Regions from separate parts of the Streptomyces sp. JNUCC 63 genome, predicted to be linked through region 2. Evidence: riboswitches for the same ligand, from Rfam matches in the RefSeq annotation. Region 2 holds a riboswitch; each other region holds the start of a gene.
The links. Region 2 has a riboswitch for glycine ahead of gcvT (glycine cleavage system aminomethyltransferase GcvT). Riboswitches for the same ligand answer to the same signal wherever they lie in the genome.
Positions count from the first base shown of each region.

Region 1: it holds a riboswitch for glycine, as region 2 does, so the genes downstream of both, gcvP (aminomethyl-transferring glycine dehydrogenase) here and gcvT (glycine cleavage system aminomethyltransferase GcvT) in region 2, are expected to answer to the same signal.
Region 3: it holds a riboswitch for glycine, as region 2 does, so the genes downstream of both, cycA (D-serine/D-alanine/glycine transporter) here and gcvT (glycine cleavage system aminomethyltransferase GcvT) in region 2, are expected to answer to the same signal.

Region 1 covers NZ_CM135963.1:6,628,493-6,635,438, forward strand. The annotation lists gene ACX25U_RS30515 (bifunctional nuclease family protein) at 1-104, shown strand, start outside; gene ACX25U_RS30520 (MerR family transcriptional regulator) at 317-955, shown strand; gene ACX25U_RS30525 (DNA polymerase IV) at 1,036-2,457, shown strand; gene ACX25U_RS30530 (PRC-barrel domain-containing protein) at 2,471-2,854, opposite strand; glycine riboswitch at 2,968-3,062, shown strand; gene gcvP (aminomethyl-transferring glycine dehydrogenase) at 3,239-6,124, shown strand; gene ACX25U_RS30540 (ABC transporter ATP-binding protein) at 6,203-6,946, opposite strand, start outside.
Region 2 covers NZ_CM135963.1:2,431,126-2,438,071, reverse strand. The annotation lists gene ACX25U_RS10925 (L-serine ammonia-lyase) at 1-1,300, opposite strand, end outside; gene glyA (serine hydroxymethyltransferase) at 1,399-2,673, opposite strand; gene gcvH (glycine cleavage system protein GcvH) at 2,691-3,068, opposite strand; gene gcvT (glycine cleavage system aminomethyltransferase GcvT) at 3,177-4,304, opposite strand; glycine riboswitch at 4,347-4,462, opposite strand; glycine riboswitch at 4,463-4,559, opposite strand; gene ACX25U_RS10905 (AAA family ATPase) at 4,737-5,525, shown strand; gene ACX25U_RS10900 (enhanced serine sensitivity protein SseB) at 5,529-6,332, shown strand; gene ACX25U_RS10895 (enhanced serine sensitivity protein SseB C-terminal domain-containing protein) at 6,628-6,946, shown strand, end outside.
Region 3 covers NZ_CM135963.1:7,876,455-7,883,400, reverse strand. The annotation lists gene ACX25U_RS36575 (DUF1963 domain-containing protein) at 1-188, opposite strand, end outside; gene ACX25U_RS36570 (MFS transporter) at 1,120-2,532, opposite strand; gene ACX25U_RS36565 (hypothetical protein) at 2,918-3,205, shown strand; glycine riboswitch at 3,408-3,505, shown strand; glycine riboswitch at 3,506-3,595, shown strand; gene cycA (D-serine/D-alanine/glycine transporter) at 3,880-5,355, shown strand; gene ACX25U_RS36555 (MmyB family transcriptional regulator) at 5,805-6,086, opposite strand; partial or broken gene ACX25U_RS36550 (IS630 family transposase) at 6,092-6,235, opposite strand; gene ACX25U_RS36545 (hypothetical protein) at 6,376-6,753, opposite strand.

The sequences.
Region 1 (6,946 bases), 4.2 Mb from region 2:
ACGCGGGCATCGCGATTCCGGACGAGCAGGAGGACGAGGTGGAGAAGTTCCGCGAGTTCCTCGACCAGATCTCGCCGGAAGACTTCGGCAGCAGCAGCCAGTGAGAACCGGCAGCCGGTGAAACGCCCCTGTCTGCCATCGGCCGCATGGAGCCCTGCAGCCTGCCGCCCGGGCATTCGGCTAGCCTTTCCCCGCATGGGGGTACGCGAAACCACTCTTAGGGTGATTATCACTCGGCGTGCCGAGTGTGGCGATCGTTGACGCGCCCCTGGTGACTGCCTACCGTCGAGGAGGCAGGTCGAGGACGGAGGTCGGCGTGAGAAGCAGCGGCGACGGTACGGCTGGGGGTGTCCCCGGAAGCGGTGTCCGGGGGAGTTACCCCTACCAGGGCAGCGCGGCCGATCCCGCTCCGTTGCGACCGACAGCCGTGCCGAGCAGCGGAGGGGCGACGTCCATGGCGTCCGAGCAGATCGGCTACCGCGGTCCGACGGCCTGCGCCGCCGCAGGCATCACCTACCGGCAACTGGACTACTGGGCGCGTACCGGCCTGGTGGAGCCGAGCGTGAGGCCCGCCTACGGCTCCGGCACGCAGCGCCTGTACAGCTTCCGTGACGTCGTCGTCCTGAAGATCGTCAAGCGCTTCCTCGACACCGGCGTCTCGCTGCAGAACATCCGTACGGCCGTCCAGCACCTGCGGGAGCGCGGCTTTCGCGACCTGGAGCGGATGACGCTGATGAGCGACGGCGCCACGGTGTACGAGTGCACGTCGCCCGACGAGGTGCACGCCCTGCTCCAGGGGGGCCAGGGGATCTTCGGCATCGCGGTCGGCGTGGTGTGGCGCGATGTGGAGAGCGCGCTGTCGCAGCTGCACGGTGAGCGCGTCGACACCGGGGAGACCCTGGTGGGGCACAACCCCGGTGACGAGCTCGCCCGGCGCCGCAACCGGGCGGTCTGACCGGCTCCGCGGACCGGCGCTCACGCCTCGGAACGGCTCCGAGCGGTCCGTTGTCAGTGGTGTGGTGCAGCATCGTGGATGTGAGAACCGCGCCCACGATCCTGCATCTCGACATGGATGCCTTCTTCGCGTCGGCGGAGCAGGCGTCCAAACCGAGCCTGCGCGGGAAGGCCGTCGTCGTGGGCGGGCTCGGACCGCGCGGAGTGGTGGCCACCGCGTCGTACGAGGCGCGGGTCTTCGGCGTCCACTCGGCGATGCCGATGGCCCAGGCGCGGCGGCTGGCGCCGAACGCCGCGTACCTGGTGCCGCGCTTCGCCTTCTACCGGTCCGTCAGCGAGCAGGTGATGGGGCTGCTGCGGGCCCTGTCGCCGCTGGTGGAGCCGCTGAGCCTGGACGAGGCGTTCGTGGACCTCGAGGCCGGGGGAGCGGCCTGGGACGCGGACTCGGCCCGGCTGGCGGGGACCAGGCTGCGCGCCGACATCCGGGCCGTCACGGGGCTGACCGGCTCCGTGGGACTGGCCGCCTCCAAGATGCTCGCCAAGATCGCCTCCGAAAAGGCGAAGCCCGACGGGCTGGTGCTCATCGAGCCCGGCACCGAGCGGGCCCTGCTCGGACCCATGTCCGTGCGGACCCTGCCGGGCGTCGGGCCGGCGACGGGCGACCATCTGCGGCGGGCCGGGATCCACACCGTCGACGAGCTCGCCGAAGCGGGTGAGGACGAGCTCGTACGGCTGCTCGGCAAGGCGCACGGCCACGCGCTGTACGCCATGGCGCTGGCCCACGACGAGCGGCCCGTCGTCGCCGAGCGCGAGGCCAAGTCGGTGTCGGTCGAGGACACCTACGACGTGGACATCCACGACCGGACCCGGGTGGGCATGGAGGTGCGGCGGCTCGCCGACCGGTGCGTACGGCGGCTGCGCGCGGCCGGGCTGTCGGGGCGCACCATCGTGCTGAAGGTGCGCCGCTACGACTTCTCCACCCTGACCCGGTCCGAGACCCTGCGCGGGCCCACGGACGACCCCGCGGTGGTGCGGGAGGCGGCTGCCCGGCTGCTGGACTCCGTGGACACCACGGGCGGCGTACGGCTGCTCGGCGTGGGCGTGTCCGGGCTCGCCGACTACACCCAGGAGGACCTGTTCGCCCAGGCGGCGGGCGCGGAGGCCGAGAGCCCCGTCGAAGAGCCGGGGCAGGAGCCGGTAGCGGACCAGCCGGCCCCCGCCGAGCGGCGCTGGCCCTCCGGCCACGACGTACGGCACGCCGAGTACGGCCACGGCTGGGTCCAGGGCAGCGGCCTCGGCCGCGTCACCGTCCGCTTCGAGACCCCCGGCTCCCCGCCGGGCCGGATACGGACCTTCCCCACCGACGACCCGGACCTGGAACCGGCGGATCCTCTCCCTCTGGTGCACCGCATACCCCCCGGACCCAGGGGCACGGCGCTGTCGGGGCCGGGGGACGGGGCAGGCGGTCACGTGTCCTCGGAGGCTGCCGTCAAAGGGGGCTGACGCGGCTCGGGTGTCAGGTCTCGTCCGGGCCCGAGCCGGAGCCCGCCAGGTTGCCGAAGTCGCGGTCCGGGAAGGAGGGGGGAGGGGCGACGTCCAGGCCGTAGTGGTGGTAGAGCTGCAGTTCCTGCGCGGGGGAGAGATGGCGGCCCACGCCGAAGTCGGGGGCCTCCTTGACCAGGGAGCGGTCGAAGGGGACTCGCAGAGTGCCCTCGACCAGCTCGCTGGGCTCCAGGGGCACGAAGGCGTCCCGGGAGAACAGGCCGGTGCGTATGGCCGCCCACTCCGGGACACCGGTCGCGTCGTCGAGGTAGACCTCGTCCACCGTGCCGATCTTGTGGCCATTGCGATCGAACGCCTTGCGGCCGATCAGGTTGCGCGGATCGATCTCGGTCTGCACGGTCCCTCCACATGGTCGCAGCTCATCCGTAAGCACTACGAAAGAGCACAATCAGCACGACGGCCACTCGAAGGCCCCGGCGCCCGCCCCGCTGGTACGCTGGCAACGGCTGCTGACCCCGTGCGGGAGAGCTCTCCGGCACCACCGGAGGCGCCGAAGGAGCAAATCCTCCCCGGAATCTCTCAGGCCCACGTACCGCACGGACGAGGTCACTCTGGAAAGCAGAGCGGGTGTCGACGGTGTCCGCTCTCACCGACGGTGAAAACCGGGAGCCCGCGGGCGGCCCGGTGAAGCTCTCAGGTTGAGATGACAGAGGGGGAGGCCGTCGGGGCACCCGTGCCGTGGTGTCCCTCGAAGGTCGTGTCAGACCAGGAGGCCTCCGCAATGACCGCCCAGCGCATTCCACTCTCCGCGCTCGAACAGGGCATCCCCTTCGAGCAGCGCCACATCGGGCCCGACCAGGAGGCGCGGGCCAAGATGCTCGCGCAGGTCGGCTACGGCTCGCTCGACGAGCTCACGGCCGCCGCGGTGCCCGATGTCATCAAGAACACCGACGCGCTCGACCTGCCGGGCGCCCGCACCGAGGCCGAGGTGCTGGCCGAGCTGCGCTCGCTGGCCGGCCGCAACCAGGTCCTCGGCTCGATGATCGGACTCGGCTACTACGGCACCTTCACCCCGCCGGTCATCCTGCGCAACGTCATGGAGAACCCGGCCTGGTACACCGCCTACACCCCGTACCAGCCGGAGATCTCCCAGGGCCGCCTCGAGGCGCTGCTGAACTTCCAGACCATGGTCGCCGACCTCACCGGCCTGCCGACCTCCGGCGCCTCCCTGCTGGACGAGGGCACCGCCGCCGCCGAGGCCATGGCGCTGTCCCTGCGCATGGGCAAGAACAAGAAGGGCCTGTTCCTGGTCGACGCGGACGCGCTGCCGCAGACCATCGCCGTCATCCAGACCCGCGCCGAGCCGACCGGCGTCGAGGTCGTCGTCGCCGACCTGACCGAGGGCATCCCGGCGGACATCGCCGAACGCGAGATCAACGGCGTACTCCTGCAGTACCCGGGCGCCTCCGGTGCCGTACGCGACCTGAAGCCCGTCATCGACCAGGCACACGAACTGGGCGCCCTGGTCACCGTCGCCGCCGACCTGCTCGCCCTCACGCTGCTGAAGTCGCCGGGCGAGCTGGGCGCGGACATCGCGGTCGGCACGACCCAGCGCTTCGGCGTGCCGATGGGCTTCGGCGGCCCGCACGCCGGCTACATGGCGGTGCACGAGAAGTTCGCCCGCAGCCTGCCCGGCCGCCTGGTCGGCGTCTCCGTCGACGCCGACGGCGACAAGGCCTACCGCCTCGCCCTGCAGACCCGTGAGCAGCACATCCGCCGGGAGAAGGCCACCAGCAACATCTGCACCGCCCAGGTGCTGCTCGCCGTCATGGCCGGCATGTACGCCGTCCACCACGGCCCCGAGGGCCTGAAGGGCATCGCCCGGCGCACCCACCGCTACGCCACGGTCCTCGCCGAGGGACTCAAGGCCGGCGGTGCCGAACTCGTCCACGGCGCCTACTTCGACACGCTGACCGTCAAGGCCGAGGGGCGGGCCGCCGAGGTCGTCGCCGCCGCGCGCGAGGGCGGCGTCAACCTGCGCCTCGTCGACGCCGACCACGTCTCGATCGCCTGCGACGAGACCACCGTGCGGGAGCAGCTGAGCGCCGTGTGGACCGCCTTCGGCGTCGAGGGCGACATCGAGGCGCTGGACGCCGCGGCCGAGGAGGCGCTGCCCGAGGCGCTGCTGCGCACCGACGACTACCTCACCCATCCCGTCTTCCACCAGCACCGCTCCGAGACCGCGATGCTGCGCTACCTGCGCCGGCTCGCCGACCGCGACTACGCGCTCGACCGCGGCATGATCCCGCTGGGCTCCTGCACCATGAAGCTCAACGCGACCACGGAGATGGAGCCGATCACCTGGCCGGAGTTCGGCGGACTGCACCCCTTCGCGCCCGCCGAGCAGGCGCAGGGCTACCTCACGCTCATCCGGGAGCTGGAGGACCGTCTCGCCGAGGTCACCGGCTACGACAAGGTCTCCCTGCAGCCGAACGCCGGCTCCCAGGGCGAGCTGGCCGGTCTGCTCGCCGTGCGCGGATACCACCGTGCAGGCGGCGACGAGCAGCGCACGGTCTGCCTCATCCCGTCCTCCGCGCACGGCACCAACGCCGCCAGCGCCGTGATGGCCGGCATGAAGGTCGTCGTCGTCAGGACCGCCGAGGACGGTGAGATCGACGTCGAGGACCTGCGGGCGAAGATCGAGCAGTACCGTGACGAGCTCGCGGTGCTGATGATCACCTACCCGTCCACGCACGGCGTGTTCGAGGAGCACGTCGCCGACATCTGCGCGCAGGTCCACGAGGCCGGCGGCCAGGTGTACGTCGACGGCGCCAACCTCAACGCGCTGGTCGGCCTCGCCAAGCCGGGCCACTTCGGCGGCGACGTCTCCCACCTGAACCTGCACAAGACGTTCTGCATCCCGCACGGCGGCGGCGGTCCGGGCGTCGGCCCGGTGGCCGTACGCTCCCACCTGGCGCCGTACCTGCCCAACCACCCGCTGCAGCCCGAGGCCGGTCCCGAGACCGGGGTCGGCCCGGTCTCGGCCGCCCCGTGGGGCTCGGCGGGCATCCTGCCCATCTCCTGGGCGTACGTCCGTCTGATGGGCGGCGAGGGCCTCAAGCGGGCCACGCAGGTGGCCGTCCTGTCCGCCAACTACGTCGCCAAGCGCCTCGAGCCGCACTACCCGGTGCTCTACACCGGCCCCGGCGGCCTGGTCGCGCACGAGTGCATCATCGACCTGCGGCCGCTGACCAAGGCGACCGGCGTGACCGTGGACGACATCGCCAAGCGGCTGATCGACTACGGTTTCCACGCGCCGACGATGTCCTTCCCGGTGGCCGGCACGCTCATGATCGAGCCCACCGAGTCCGAGGACCTGGCCGAGCTGGACCGGTTCTGCGAGGCGATGATCGCGATCCGCGTCGAGATCGAGAAGGTCGCCTCCGGCGAGTGGCCCGCGGACGACAACCCGCTGCGGAACGCCCCGCACACCGCCTCCGCACTGGGCGGCCGGTGGGAGCACGCCTACAGCCGTGAGGAGGCCGTCTTCCCGGCCGGTGTCTCGGCCGCCGACAAGTACTGGCCGCCGGTGCGCCGTATCGACCAGGCCTTCGGCGACCGGAACCTGGTCTGCTCCTGCCCGCCGCTGGACGCGTACGAGGACTGAGCGCCGTAGCACGCGTGAGGGGCCCCGCCCCGGCCGTTTCTTCGAGGCCGGGCGGGGTCCCTTTCCTGTGCGGGCGGATCAGGCCGGGTAGGCGTGCGTCTGCGCCGCCTTGACGGCCGCCCAGACCACCGCACCCGGGTGCAGGTCGAGTTCGGCGGCGGCCGCCGTGGTCAGGTCGGCGGCGAGGGGGAGTGCGCCGGTGAGGTCCGCGCGGATCTGGTCGCCGTGGGTCTCCAGGCCGGCGACCTCGCAGCGCCACAGGTTGCGCGCGCTGGAGCCGGTGGGGCGGTCCCGGTGGAGGGTGACCGCGCCCGGCGGGAAGGCCACGAACACCGGTCCGGACAGGTCCTCGGTGGTGGTGAGGGCGGGTCCGGCCTCCAGCCGGACGGTGTGCCCGTCGGCCTGCCCGCGGTAGAGGTTCAGGCCGACCAGCCGCGCGATGTAGTCCGTGCGCGGACGGCGGGCGATGTCGGACGGGGTGCCCTCCTGGACGGCCCGGCCGTGCTCGACGACGACCAGCCGGTCGGCCAGCACCATCGCGTCCAGCGGGTCGTGGGTGACCAGAACGGCCACGGCCTCGAACTCGGCGAGGTGCCGCCGGAGCTGAGCGCGGATCTCCAGGCGGGTACGGGCGTCGAGCGCGGCGAGCGGCTCGTCGAGGAGCAGCAGCCGGGGCCGGGTGGCCAGGGCGCGGGCGAGGGCCACGCGCTGGGCCTGGCCGCCGGACAGACGGCGGGGCTTGGCACCGGCGTGGCCGGCCAGGCCCATGCGGGCCAGCCACTCGGCGGCCTGCGCGCGGGCCTCGGCCTTGGTCGCGCCCTG
Region 2 (6,946 bases):
CGCCGGTCTCCTTCATGGTCTTGATGACCTTGTCGAGGGAGACGTGGTGCCGGCCGTCGCCGCGCAGGGCCATGCGGGCGGCGGTGACGGCCTTGACGGCGGCCATGCCGTTGCGCTCGATGCAGGGGATCTGGACGAGGCCGCCCACGGGGTCGCAGGTGAGGCCGAGGTTGTGCTCCATGCCGATCTCGGCGGCGTTCTCCACCTGCTCGGGCGTGCCGCCCATCACCTCGGCGAGGGCGCCCGCGGCCATGGAGCAGGCCGAGCCGACCTCGCCCTGGCAGCCGACCTCGGCGCCGGAGATGGAGGCGTTCTCCTTGAAGAGCATGCCGATCGCGCCGGCGGCGAGCAGGAAGCGGACCACGCCGTCCTCGTCGGCGCCGGGGATGAAGTTCATGTAGTAGTGCAGGACCGCCGGGATGATGCCGGCCGCGCCGTTGGTCGGGGCGGTGACCACCCGGCCGCCGGCCGCGTTCTCCTCGTTCACCGCCATCGCGTAGAGCGTGATCCACTCCATGGCGCGGTCCGCCGCGTCGCCCTCGGCGCGCAGCTGGCGGGCGGTGACGGCCGCGCGGCGGCGTACCCTCAGGCCGCCCGGCAGGATGCCCTCGCGGCTCATGCCCCGGGACACGCACTCCCGCATCACCCGCCATATCTCCAGCAGGCCCTCGCGGATCTCCTCCTCGGTGCGCCAGGCCCGCTCGTTCTCCAGCATGAGAGAGGAGATGGACAGGCCCGTCTCCTGCGTCAGGCGCAGCAGTTCGTCGCCCGTGCGGAAGGGGTACTTCAGGACCGTGTCGTCCAGCTTGATACGGTCCGCGCCCACCGCTTCCTCGTCCACGACGAAGCCGCCGCCCACCGAGTAGTACGTCCTGGTCAGCAGCTCGGTGCCCGAGGCGTCGTACGCCCACAGGGTCATGCCGTTGGCGTGGTAGGGCAGCGCCTTGCGGCGGTGCAGGACCAGGTCGTCGTCGTAGGAGAACGTGATCCCGTGCTCGCCGAGGAGGCTCAGGCGGCCCGAGGTCTTCATCGCCTCGACCCGCTCGTCCGCCGTCTCCACGTCCACCGTCCGCGGGGACTCGCCCTCCAGGCCGAGCAGCACCGCCTTCGGGGTGCCGTGGCCGTGGCCGGTGGCGCCGAGGGAGCCGTACAGCTCCGTACGGACGGAGGCGGTCCGCTCCAGCAGGCCCTCGTTGCGCAGCCTGCGCGCGAACATGCGGGCGGCCCGCATCGGGCCGACCGTGTGGGAGCTGGACGGGCCGATGCCGATCGAGAACAGGTCGAAGACCGAGATGGCCACGGTGACTCCTCAGTGCGGGGGTGGTGCCAGGGGGTACGGGCGGGGACACCGCGCGGAGTGGGGTCTCCGGCCCGCGCGGTGCCGCCGAGAGGTGTGACTTACTTGTTCAGACCCGGGTACAGCGGGTGCTTGTCGGCCAGGGCCTCGACCCGGGCCTTGAGGGCGTCGGCGTCGTAGGACGGCTTCAGCGCCTCGGCGATCACGTCCGCCACCTCGGCGAAGTCCTCGGCCGTGAAGCCGCGGGTCGCCAGGGCCGGCGTGCCGATCCGAAGGCCCGAGGTGACCATCGGCGGGCGAGGGTCGTTCGGGATCGCGTTGCGGTTGACCGTGATCCCGATCTCGTGGAGCCGGTCCTCGGCCTGCTGTCCGTCCAGCTCGGAGTCGCGCAGGTCCACCAGGACCAGGTGCACGTCCGTGCCGCCGGACAGCACGTCCACGCCGACCGCCTTCACGTCGTCCCGCACCAGGCGCTCGGCCAGGATGCGGGCGCCCTCCAGGGTACGCCGCTGGCGCTCCTTGAACTCCTCGCTCGCCGCGACCTTGAAGGACACCGCCTTGGCGGCGATCACGTGCTCCAGCGGACCGCCCTGCTGACCGGGGAAGACCGCGGAGTTGATCTTCTTGGCCAGCTCGGCCGTCGACAGGATCACGCCGCCGCGCGGACCGCCCAGCGTCTTGTGGGTGGTGGTGGTGACCACGTGCGCGTGCGGGACGGGGTTCGGGTGCAGGCCCGCGGCGACCAGGCCGGCGAAGTGCGCCATGTCGACCATGAGGTACGCGCCGACCTCGTCCGCGATCCGGCGGAACGCGGCGAAGTCCAGCTGCCGGGGGTACGCCGACCAGCCGGCCACGATCAGCTTCGGCTTGGACTCCTTGGCCAGCTTCTCCACCTCGGCCATGTCGACCAGGCCGTCCTCGCCCACGTGGTAGGGGACGACGTTGTAGAGCTTGCCGGAGAAGTTGATCTTCATGCCGTGGGTCAGGTGCCCGCCGTGCGCGAGGTTCAGACCCATGATCGTGTCGCCGGGCTTGAGCAGCGCGAACATCGCGGCCGCGTTGGCCTGGGCACCGGAGTGCGGCTGCACGTTGGCGTGCTCGGCGCCGAACAGCGCCTTGATGCGGTCGATGGCGATCTGCTCGACCACGTCCACGTGCTCGCAGCCGCCGTAGTAGCGGCGGCCCGGGTAGCCCTCGGCGTACTTGTTGGTGAGGACCGAGCCCTGGGCCTCCATGACCGCGACCGGGGCGAAGTTCTCCGAGGCGATCATCTCGAGGGTGGACTGCTGGCGGTGCAGCTCGGCGTCGACCGCGGCGGCCACGTCCGGGTCGAGCTCGTGCAGGGGCGTGTCGAGAACGTTCTTCTGTTCAGTCATGTGCTTCGTTCCGCTCCTCAGCCGGCCGTGTGGGCGGCGTACTCGTCGGCGGAGAGCAGGTCGGCCGGCTCGCCCTCGAGGCGCACCTTGAACAGCCAGCCGCCCTCGAAGGGCGCGGAGTTCACCAGCGACGGGTCACTCACCACGTCCTCGTTGACCGCGGTGACCTCACCGCTGACCGGGGAGTACAGGTCGGACACCGACTTGGTCGACTCCAGCTCGCCGCAGGTCTCGCCCGCGGCCACCGTGTCGCCGACCTCCGGGAGCTGGGCGTAGACGACATCGCCGAGCGCGTTGGCCGCGAACTCCGTGATGCCGATCGTGGCGACGCCGTCCTCGACGGGCGACACCCACTCGTGCTCCTTGCTGTAGCGCAGCTGCTGGGGGTTGTTCATGGCCTGAATTCTCCTGTACGCGGGGAGTGCTGGTGAATGAGGGACTGCTAAAGATGTGCGTGACCAGGGATGACGCGGCTCACGTCACTCCGACCGGTTGCGCCGGTGTCACTTCTGCCGCTGGTAGAAGGGCAGCGCCACGACCTCGTACGGCTCGTGACTGCCCCGGATGTCCACCGCGACACCCGCCGTGCCCGGGGCGGCGTGCGAGGCGTCGACGTAGGCCATGGCGATCGGCTTGCCCAGGGTGGGGGAGGGGGCGCCGGAGGTGACCTCGCCGATCACCTCGCCGCCGGCGACGACCGGGTACCCGGCGCGCGGGACCCGGCGGCCCTCGGCGACCAGGCCGACGAGGACCCGGGGCGGCTCGGCGGCGGCGTGCTCGGCGGCGGCCAGCAGGGCCTCGCGCCCCACGAAGTCGCCCTCCTTGTCGAACTTGACCACCCGGCCGAGGCCCGCGTCGAACGGGGTCAGCGCGAGCGACAGCTCGTGCCCGTACAGCGGCATGCCGGCCTCCAGGCGCAGCGTGTCCCGGCAGGACAGGCCGCACGGCACAAGCCCGGCCGGGGCGCCGGCCTCGGTGATCGCCTGCCAGAGCTTCTCCGCGTCGCCCGGGGCCACGAACAGCTCGAAGCCGTCCTCGCCGGTGTACCCGGTGCGGGCGATCAGCGCGGGGACGCCCGCGACGATGCCGGGCAGAGCGGAGTAGTACTTCAGGCCGTCGAGGTCGGCCTCGGTGAGGGACTTCAGGACGGCGAGGGACTCGGGGCCCTGGACGGCGAGCAGCGCGTAGTTGTCCCGGTCGTCGCGGACCTCGGCGTCGAAGCCGGCCGCCCGCTCGGTCAGCGCGTCGAGGACCGCCTGGGCGTTGGAGGCGTTGGCGACGACCAGGTACTCGGTCTCGGCCGGCCGGTAGACGATCAGGTCGTCCAGGATGCCGCCGTCGACCCGGCAGATCATGGTGTAGCGGGCGCGGCCCAGGCCGATCGAGGCGATGTTGCCGACCAGGGCGTGGTTCAGCAGCGCGGCGGCCTGCGGGCCGGTGACGGTGATCTCGCCCATGTGGGAGAGGTCGAAGAGACCGGCCCTGGTGCGCACGGCGACGTGCTCGTCGCGCTCGGAGCCGTAGCGCAGCGGCATGTCCCAGCCGGCGAAGTCGGTCATCGTCGCGCCGAGCGAGCGGTGCAGCGCATCGAGCGCGGTATGGCGGAGTCGATGGGGTTCGGTACTGCTCATCGGTCGGTCTCCAAGGCAGGACGGGCGAGGACGGATCTCATGTCCTCCCCATCTGTCATCGGAACCTGAGAGGTTCGCCACGACCGCCGTCGGACGGACGGTCACGGCTTGCACCTTGGGTGGAGCCACTGCGTCAGCGGCCCGCTTTTCAGATGTGCCTCGCCCGCGCGGTAACGGTGCCTGAGAGATTCAAGGGAGGGACTTGCTCCTTCGGCGCCCCAGCGACACGGCTGGGGGCTCTCCCGCGCGGATTCAAGCGGCCGGTATGCAGTTGCCGCGCCCATCATTGCACGCCCGGCCCGCTCGCGGCAGGACCACATCTGTGACGGGCCTGTGGCAGTACGCGCACGGAAACGCGAGGCTCGTCCATTACCTTCTCTTTACGCTCGGCGGGGAGACGGACCATGACCACCCCTGGGGAGGACGACGACGGTGAACAGGCCTACGGCACACACGACGCCCCAGCCCCTCGCCGCACCCGAGGAGCACGCCCCGCTGCCGGGGCGGGCGCTCGCCGAGCCGAAGCCCGCGCGGCCCCTCCCGAAGCCCGGACAGGTCGTCGCGGTGCCCGAGGAGACCCGCTCCCGGCCGCGGCGGTCCCCGCCCGCCGTTCGTGACTTGCGTGGAGGGGGCGGACGTGGCGTGCGCGTGCTGTGGTTCGGGCCGGGGGACCTGGTCGTCGTCACCGGGCTGCCCGGCGGTGGCAAGTCGACGTTGATGCGGCGTGCGGTGCGCGGCGCGCGGATCGACTCCCAGGACACCCGCGACCGCTGGGACGCCCGTCTGGCGCCGTACCTGCCCTACGCCCTCTACCGCCCCCTGATCCGCCTCGCCCACTACGCAGGCCTGCGCCGCGTCCTGCGCTCCGGCGACCCGGTCGTGGTCCACGACTGCGGCACACAGCCCTGGGTCCGCGCCTGGCTGGCCCGCGCCGCCCGTCGCCGTGGCGGCACCCTGCACCTGCTCCTGCTGGACGTCGCCCCCGGCACCGCCCTGGCGGGCCAGCGGGAACGCGGCCGCGGCGTCTCGCCGTACGCCTTCCGGCGCCACCGCCGGGCAGTGGCCCGCCTGCTGCGCGCGCTGCGGCGGGGCGAGACGCCGAAGGGCTGCGGCTCGGCGGTCCTGCTGGACCGCGAGGCCGCGGCGGTCCTGCGGCGGATCGAGTTCGTCCCTGTACCCGATAGCCTTCCGGTCACCACAGTGGTTCCCAGCAGGCGGTAGCAGATGGACTTCCCGGCGGACTTCTCCGCGGACTCTTCTCCGGACTTCCCGGCACAGGCGCACCCCCACCCGCACGGCGGTTGGCCCGGCAACGAGCTGGAGGAGGTGCTGTCGGCCTCCCTCGGCGTCCCGTCGGCCGGCGGCCGGATCATCGAGGTCCTCGGCCGCAGCTTCCTCTGGGTTCCCCTGCCCAACGGCGGCGGCCCGCACAGCGGGCCGCTCGACCTGCCCACGCTGGAGGTCGACGGCCAGGCGTACGTGCCGGTCTTCAGCTCCGAGGAACAGCTCCGTCGGGTCGTCGGCTCGCACATGGCGTACACCATCGCGCCCGCCGTCGAGTTCGCGCGCGGACTGCCCCCGCAGGTCGGCATCGCCGTCAACCCGGACGGCATGGTCGGCATCCCGCTGCCGCCGCCGGCCGTGGCCGAGCTGTGCCGGGCGGGCCGCACCCCACTGGACGGCCCGGCGAGCGGCGGCCGCGTCCGCCTCTTCGAACCCGACTGGCAGGACGACCCGGTGGACTTCCTCTCCGCCGCCTCCGCCGAGTTCGCCGAAGCAGGAGTGGTCAGCACCGCCCGCCGCTGCCTGGCCGCCATCGAGACGGCCGACCCGGTCATGTTCATAGGCGTCGAACTGTCCCACCAGGAGGGCGACCTGCTGGCCCGCCCCCTGGACGCCCTGGGCCGTGCCCTGGCCAAGTCCCCGGTCACGTGGCCGGTCAACCTGGTCCTCCTGGACGTGACCCAGGACCCGGTGGCCGACTGGATGAGGGAAAAGGTCCGGCCGTTCTACCAGCACGCCCACTGAGGGCACCCGCGGGCGGCCACGAGCGGCCCACGGCCGCAAAAACGGCAACAGGTACCGAGTTCGCAGGCGGCCTTAAGCTAGTGCTGCGACCGGAAGGGTTCACCGGCTCGCGACGCCCGGCACGGTGCCTCGCCGCGTTGTCGCACCACCCGAGTACATCCAGTACGCGGGCGGTGCTCCGCCTTGCGACGCACCGCACCGGACGCCGCGAGCTTTCCGGCGGACCCTTCCGGTCGCGGGCACTAGGTGCACAGCTCGTCGAGGGGTTCGTGGAGGGGCGGTACAAAAGGTGAGCGTGAGCGCCAGCGGCACGACGGCCGGGCAGGTCGAGCAGACGCTGCGCCAGGTGACGCCCGGGCGTTACGACGCCTACGAGGCGCTGCTGCGCGCACTGGCGACGCCGTCCTCCGGCCAGATCTGGATGCTGCTGTGGCACGGTCAGGCGGGTTCCCCCGACGCCCAGTACGGGCGCATGGAGGTCGACGGCCACGGCTACGCGCCCTGCGTGACCTCCGCCCAGGAGCTGTCGGCCAGCGGCTGGATGCGGTCGTACGAGGTGGTGGACGGCCTCGACGTGGCCCGCACCCTCTATCCCGACCACTACGGTCTCTGGC
Region 3 (6,946 bases), 5.4 Mb from region 2:
GCGGCTGCCTCGGCACCCTGGGTGCCGGGGGCGTTCGCCAGCAGCTGCGCGAGGAACTGCATCGGTCCCGAGCACGCCGCGCACTGCGGCCAGGTGAACCCGGCCGGCACCAGCGGCACGCCGCCGGTGCGTGTCACCAGCGCATGGTCATCGACCGGACCCGCATACGTCATCAAGGTGGTGATCACGGTCGGGAAGCCTGGATCAGCCATACGACAGTCCCCCTGCGGCCCGACCGTGGGAGCACGCCGCCGGGCTGGTAAGACGGGGCCCTTCACGCACGATCGTCCGCCGGACCAGAGGCTTCACCGTGCTCCCCTACGCCGCCACGCTCGACGGCACGCTGATCGAATCGGACCGGGTCGCCGGCGTGCGCGAGAACGGCAACGACTGGTGGTTCCGCCAGAAGGACAAGGCCTTCGGCGGGAACGTGCAGTTCCTGGCCGCCCCCGACGGCACGCCGTCGTGGGCCTCCGAGGTCGAGCCCGGCAGCGTCCCCGACATCACCGCCGCCCGCCTCCACGTCCTCCCGACCCTGTACAAGGCGGCCACCGACGGCCTGCCACCCTCGCGGACAAAGGCTGTACAGGCGCCGGCATCGGCATCCTGTCCCCGCCCGTCGCCCGAAGGGCCGCTCCGAGCAGGCACTCCACATCGATCCTCGCACCACCGGGACCAACGCCCTGCTCAAAAGCATCCGTGCCCTCGGCGAACGCGCCGCAGCCGAGCTCAAGCAGCGCCGGCGCGCCCTGCAACACGTCACCCTCAGCCCCAGCCGGATCGGCGACATCGCCCGCGCCGCCCTCGTCCTTGACGGAACCTGGAAATGATCACCGTTGAGAAAACGTCAGTGAGCGTAACCATGTATGAGAGTGTGTGTCGTTGTCATCGAAGCCGGCAGCGTAGTCCTCCAGCGGCCCCGCACCGGCGGACACGGACGACGAGCAGTCATCACATCCACCCCCGCTACTCGTGCTGCCTCTGGCCCTCCCCCATGTCAACGAACCACCGGTAGTGGGCACCGGTCGGCGCGCGACGGAGCCGGCGGCGTCCGTGAAGACACCGCGGCCCCCTTCGCCCTCGTACGGGGAAGGGGGCCGCGGTGGGATGGCGGACGGTTCAGGGAGCCGCGGTGGCGGCGGGGGCATGGTCGTGATCGCGGCGGGTGGGGGCCTCGCCCTCGTCAAGGGCGACGTCCTTCGTCTCCTTGCCGATCAGCAGCGAGACCAGGGTCAGCAGCGCCATCACGGAGAGGTAGACACCGACCAGCCACGGCGAGCCGTCGCCGGCCTCCCACAGCGCCACCGCGATGAACGGGGCGACGGCCGCGCCGAGGATCGAGCTGACGTTGTACGAGATGCCGGAGCCGGTGTAGCGCACGCTCGTCGGGAAGAGTTCCGGCAGGAGCGCGCCCATCGGGCCGAAGGTCATGCCCATCAGCGTGAAGCCGAGCACCAGCCACAGCACCACGCCGAGCGTGCCCATGCCGATCAGCGGTACCCACACCAGCCCGAAGACCAGGATCGTGGCGGTGACCCAGATCAGGGTGGCGCGACGACCGTACTTGTCGGCGAGCGGGCCGGAGATCAGGGTGAACGCGGCGAAGAACAGCACGCCGAAGATCATCATCACTACGAAGGTGGTGTAGCTGTACCCCAGGCCGGGCACCGCGGTGTCCTTCGGGGCACGGCCGTAGCTCAGCGAGAACGTGGTCATCAGATAGAAGAGCACGTACGTCGCGAGCATGAAGAAGGTGCCGAGGATCAGCTGCTTCCAGTGGTTGCGGAAGACGGTGGCCAGCGGCAGCTTCCGCACCAGTCCGGCCTCGCGGGTCTTGGCGAAGACCGTCGACTCGACGAGGCGCATCCGCACCCACAGGCCGATCGCGACCATCACGGCGGAGAACAGGAACGGCACGCGCCAGCCCCAGCTCAGGAAGGCCTCGGAGGGCTGCGACGGGTCGGCGCCCGCCGTGGACGGCTGCAGCGCGCCGATGATCAGGAAGAGCCCGTTGCCGATGATGAAGCCGAGCGGGGCTCCCAGCTGCGGGAACGTGCCGTAGAGGGCGCGCTTGTCGCTGGGGGCGTTCTCGGTGGCGACCAGGGCGGCGCCGCTCCACTCGCCGCCGAGTGCGAAGCCCTGCGCGAGCCGCATCAGCACCAGCAGCGCGGTGGCGATCCAGCCGGCCTGCGCGTAGGTGGGCAGCACGCCGATGAGGAAGGTGGCGATGCCCATGGTGAGAAGTGAGGCCACCAGCGTGCCCTTGCGGCCGATCCGGTCGCCGAGGTGTCCGAAGACGACGGCGCCGATCGGGCGGGCGACCATCGCGGCGCCGAACACCGCGAAGGACGACAGCAGCGCCGTGGTCGGGTCGCTGTTCGGGAAGAAGAGCGCGGGGAAGACCAGGACGGCGGCGGTCGCGTAGATGTAGAAGTCGTAGAACTCGATCGTCGTGCCGATGAGGCTCGCGATGAGGACGCGGGACCGCGAGTTGACGGGTGCCTGGGCTGGGCCGGTGGTTGGTGCGGGCATTTCTTGGTCTTTCGCACGAGGGCAAAGAACGGCCGTCGGCGGTACGGGCCGACGGCCCGCACGACGGCACGCGTTTCCCTTCGAGAAACGGCTGCGCGAACGGTGCGGGCATGGTAACGATGTCAAGAATCTCATTTACCAGTCGCCTCATATCAAGATGTGAGACGCGTCCGGGCTGCCGGGTGTCCTGGGAACATGCCGGCGAACGGTCCGGCGCGGACCGGGACCGGGTCACCCGCGCGCTGATGGACCTGGACGACTCCCCCCGAAACCGTCGGCGACGCACTGCAGGCCGCCGCCGCGGTCTTCCCCTTCGTCTACTGCTCGTTCTCTTCGGCACGCTACCGGCGCGCCGTGCCGCCCGTATGCCGGCCGTGTTCTCCCGGTGCACCTGGCTGCGTTCCGGAGCCGGGGGTCCGGCGACCTGATCGACGACGAGATCACCCTCGGCTGGTGGACCGGCCCGGACGGCACCGGCGGCGAGCAGATCTCGCTGCACGTCCACGACTACGAGGCTTGCGCCAGCACCCCGAGCGCGGACCTGACGCCCTATGACTCCCAGTACGAGGGCTACATGGGCAACTACGGCAACACGCTGGACCACCGGTACCGGCCTGTCTCAGTCGTGGTGTGGCCACGCGGGCGGACCTTCGCGGCGCGAGGCCGTTCATGATCGCGGTCGTGGTGACCCTGCGTGGTTCCGGCACGGAAAGCGATCAAGAACCACGATGAGGACATACGCCTTGAGCTGCACAAACGCCATCCCTTGAAGGCGAGTGCCGTACCACTCGAAACTACTCGAAAGCAACGTCCAGCATTCGGCCGGTCCCTTGACCGGTCGCTGATGTGGTCCTAGTCTCACCGCACATCGCCGTTCACCCCGCAGCGGGAGAGTACCGAGTCAGCCAGACCCGGGCGCCGAAGGAGCAACACCTCCCCGGAAACTCTCAGGCACCCCTACCGCTCGGGCAGGCGACTCTGGAAAGCAGGCGCTCACGCGCCTCGCCCACGGTGCAAGCCGCGCTCCGCGCGGTGAAGCTCTCAGGCCCATGACAGAGGGGGAGGCTCACTCGGCCGCACGGGCACCGCCCGTGCTCGACACTCGAGGAGCCCCCGATGGCTGTCCCGCTGCCTCCCCCCTTACCGCCGCCCGTCTGCCGACTTCCGGGCTGATTTTCGGCTTTCCGCGTGGGCGTGTTCAGCGTGTCCGGCACCGTTCCGGTCGGCTGCCGCATGTCCGCGCACAGGATCATCCTGCCCGTTCGTCGCCTGTGCGCGCGGTCACTTTCCGAGACACCCCTATCGCGTGCCCGCACGCGTCTTGAGATCCATGAGGTTTGCTCCCTGATGTCTGAAAGCAGTGACACCGGCCTGACCACCTTGCCGGTGTCCGGATCGACGCCCCCGCCCGGGGGCGAGCAGCATCTTTCCCGGCAGTTGTCCAACCGGCACATCCAGCTCATCGCGATCGGTGGTGCGATCGGAACCGGCCTGTTCATGGGGTCGGGCAAGACGATCTCGCTGGCCGGCCCCTCGGTGATCTTTGTCTACATGATCATCGGCGTGATGCTGTTCTTCGTGATGCGGGCGATGGGCGAGCTGCTGCTGTCCAACCTGCGCTACAAGTCCTTCGCCGACTTCGCGGCCGACCTGCTCGGCCCGTGGGCCGGCTTCTTCACCGGCTGGACCTACTGGTTCTGTTGGATCGTCACCGGCATCGCCGACGTCATCGCGATCTCCGGATACGTGTCGTACTGGTGGCACGGCCTTGCGCTGTGGATACCGGCGCTGGCCGCGGTCGTCGTGCTGATCGTCCTGAACCTGCCCACCGTGAAGGCGTTCGGCGAGACCGAGTTCTGGTTCGCACTGATCAAGATCGTCGCGATCGTGGCGCTGATCGTCGTCGGGCTCGGCATGGTGTTCAACCACTTCCAGGCGCCCGGGGGCGCCGCCGCAGGCTTCTCCAACCTCTGGAACGACGGCGGCTTCTTCCCCACCGGTCCCATGGGATTCGTCGCGGGTTTCCAGATCGCGACCTTCGCCTTCGTCGGCATCGAACTGGTCGGCACCACCGCGGCCGAGACCAAGAACCCGGAACGGAACCTGCCCAAGGCGATCAACTCGATCCCGGTGCGTGTGATGCTGTTCTACGTGGTCGCGCTGGTCGTGATCATGTCGGTCACGCCCTGGCGCGAGATCAGCGCGGACCGCAGCCCGTTCGTCGTGATGTTCACCCTCGCCGGCCTCGGGGTCGCCGCCTCGGTGATCAACTTCGTCGTGCTGACCTCGGCCGCCTCGTCAGCGAACTCGGGCATCTACTCCACCTCACGGATGGTCTACGGGCTGGCCCAGGAGGGCGACGCCCCGGCGCGATTCGGCCGACTCACCTCCAGGAAAGTCCCGGCCAACGCCCTGTTCCTGTCCGGGGTGTTCCTGCTCGCCGGTGTGGTCATGCTCGCCACGGACAACTCGATCATCGAGGCATTCACCTTGGTGACCACCGTCTCCGCCGTGCTGTTCATGTTCGTCTGGTCGATCATCCTGATCAGCTACATCGTGTACCGCAAGCGCCGTCCGCACCTGCACGAGGCATCGACGTTCAAGATGCCCGGCGGCATCGCCATGTGCTACGTCGTGCTCGCGTTCTTCGCGTTCCTCATCTGGGCACTGACCCAGAAGTCCGACACGCTGCAGGCGCTTCTGGCGACCCCGGTGTGGTTCGTCGTCCTCGGCATCGCATGGGCAGTGCTCCGCCGTCGCCCCCGCCGTCTGGCCCATGAGGCTGCCGTCCGCTCCGAAACCGAAGCCGAGCATCAGGACTGACATCGCGGCCACCGAATCCATGGACCGGCACTGAAAGCGAGCGGCGTTCCCGTCTGCTGGGAACGCCGCTCGCTTTCGGGTGTGCGGAAATGTGACCGCCCCACGCGGCAACGGGGTGTACCGGCTGTGCGGGGTGGTCAGGACCGTGACCGGCTCGGCGAACGTCACCGCCGGGCAGGCGGTGTTCTCGCAGCGGAAGCGGCGTACGCACAACTCGATCACGCCGCCGAGACCGCCCGCGGACCCGGCTTGCCGTCATCGCGGTTCTGCCCGAGCAGACCGCCGCGCACGGCATCGAGGTCAAGCCGACCACGGTGACCGCCCGGCCCCGCCCCCGTCCCAGTGAGACCCGGGCCAAGGCCACCGCCCGGCACACGGCCGACCACATCCGCCGGCGGCTGCTGCCCGCGCACCCGAGTTCTTGGCGCTTCCGCTCGGACGGACTCGGCTCAGTGTGTGGCGGTCATGTCGAGCAGGAGCATGGCGTCGTAGTCGGGGGTGCCGGGTTCGGCTGTGTAGACCCCGAGGCGCCGGCCCGGGGTGCCTTCGAGGTGCATGCTCCGGCTGGTGAGGGTGAGTCTTACGACCTGGGGGCCGTGGAGGGTCTTGCTGGTGCTCCTACGTCCCACGACGTCGTAGCGTTCCCACAGTTCGGCGAAGCCGGGGCTTTTGAGGAGGAGTTCGCCGACGAGGGTGGTGAGGTCGGGGGCGGTGCCGGCCTGGGCACGCAGACGAGCAACCGGTCGGGGCGTTTCTGCTCGGCCCAGCCCGGGCCCGCGGTGGGCCGGATCCCGAGTGGGCCGAACTCGTCGAAGACGAACGCCCGGTCGGGGAAACGATCCAGGACCCCCTCGATCTGGTCCAGTTCCGCCTCGCGGTCACGGGTGAGGATCCGATCTTGCGGCCGGGGCCTCACCTCCGTCGTCGCGAGGTCAGGACGGGTAGCGTTCGCTCTCGGGCTGGAGGGCTGGGGCCCGACCCGGCGAAGACCGACAGCCGACGGATCGCGTCGGCTGTCGGTCATGCCGCGTGGGCCGTTGTCCGCACCAAGCGCTGGGGAGCGGCCAGGGTGTCGGCGGGCCGGATGCGGTAGATCGTCCTGCCCGGATCGACGAGCGGCTCGCCCAGCGTGATCCGTCCGGTGGAGTGCAGTATGTCGCACGCGTCAGTCGGCAGGGCGACGTAGCAACTCCCCCTGCCGGTGTGGGCGTCGAACGGCTGCCAGTAGCTGTATCTGCGGCGTCCGCCCGCGTGCACCGTAAGGAACACGGGTGTGCAGGGGTCGGAGATGATGCGCAGCAGTTCGGCATCCGTGACACCCAGGGGACGGAGCGGGGCGACGGCGCGGCTGCGGTAGTGCAGGACGACGGCCTGTGCCGGGTGGGGGACGGACTGCATCAGTGTGGCCTTCCTGGAGGCGGGACTGAAGATCGCTTACCCAGCACGGGCAAAGTTGATCTCTCTTTCTGGCGGCATTCTTCATCACCGCACCGACATCGCACCAGCGTCCCTCTGGCCATGCTCCTCGACGACGTGATGGCTGGGAATCGTCGGTGTCCGGAGCCGGGGTCGGGGCCGGCTGCACCAGCAC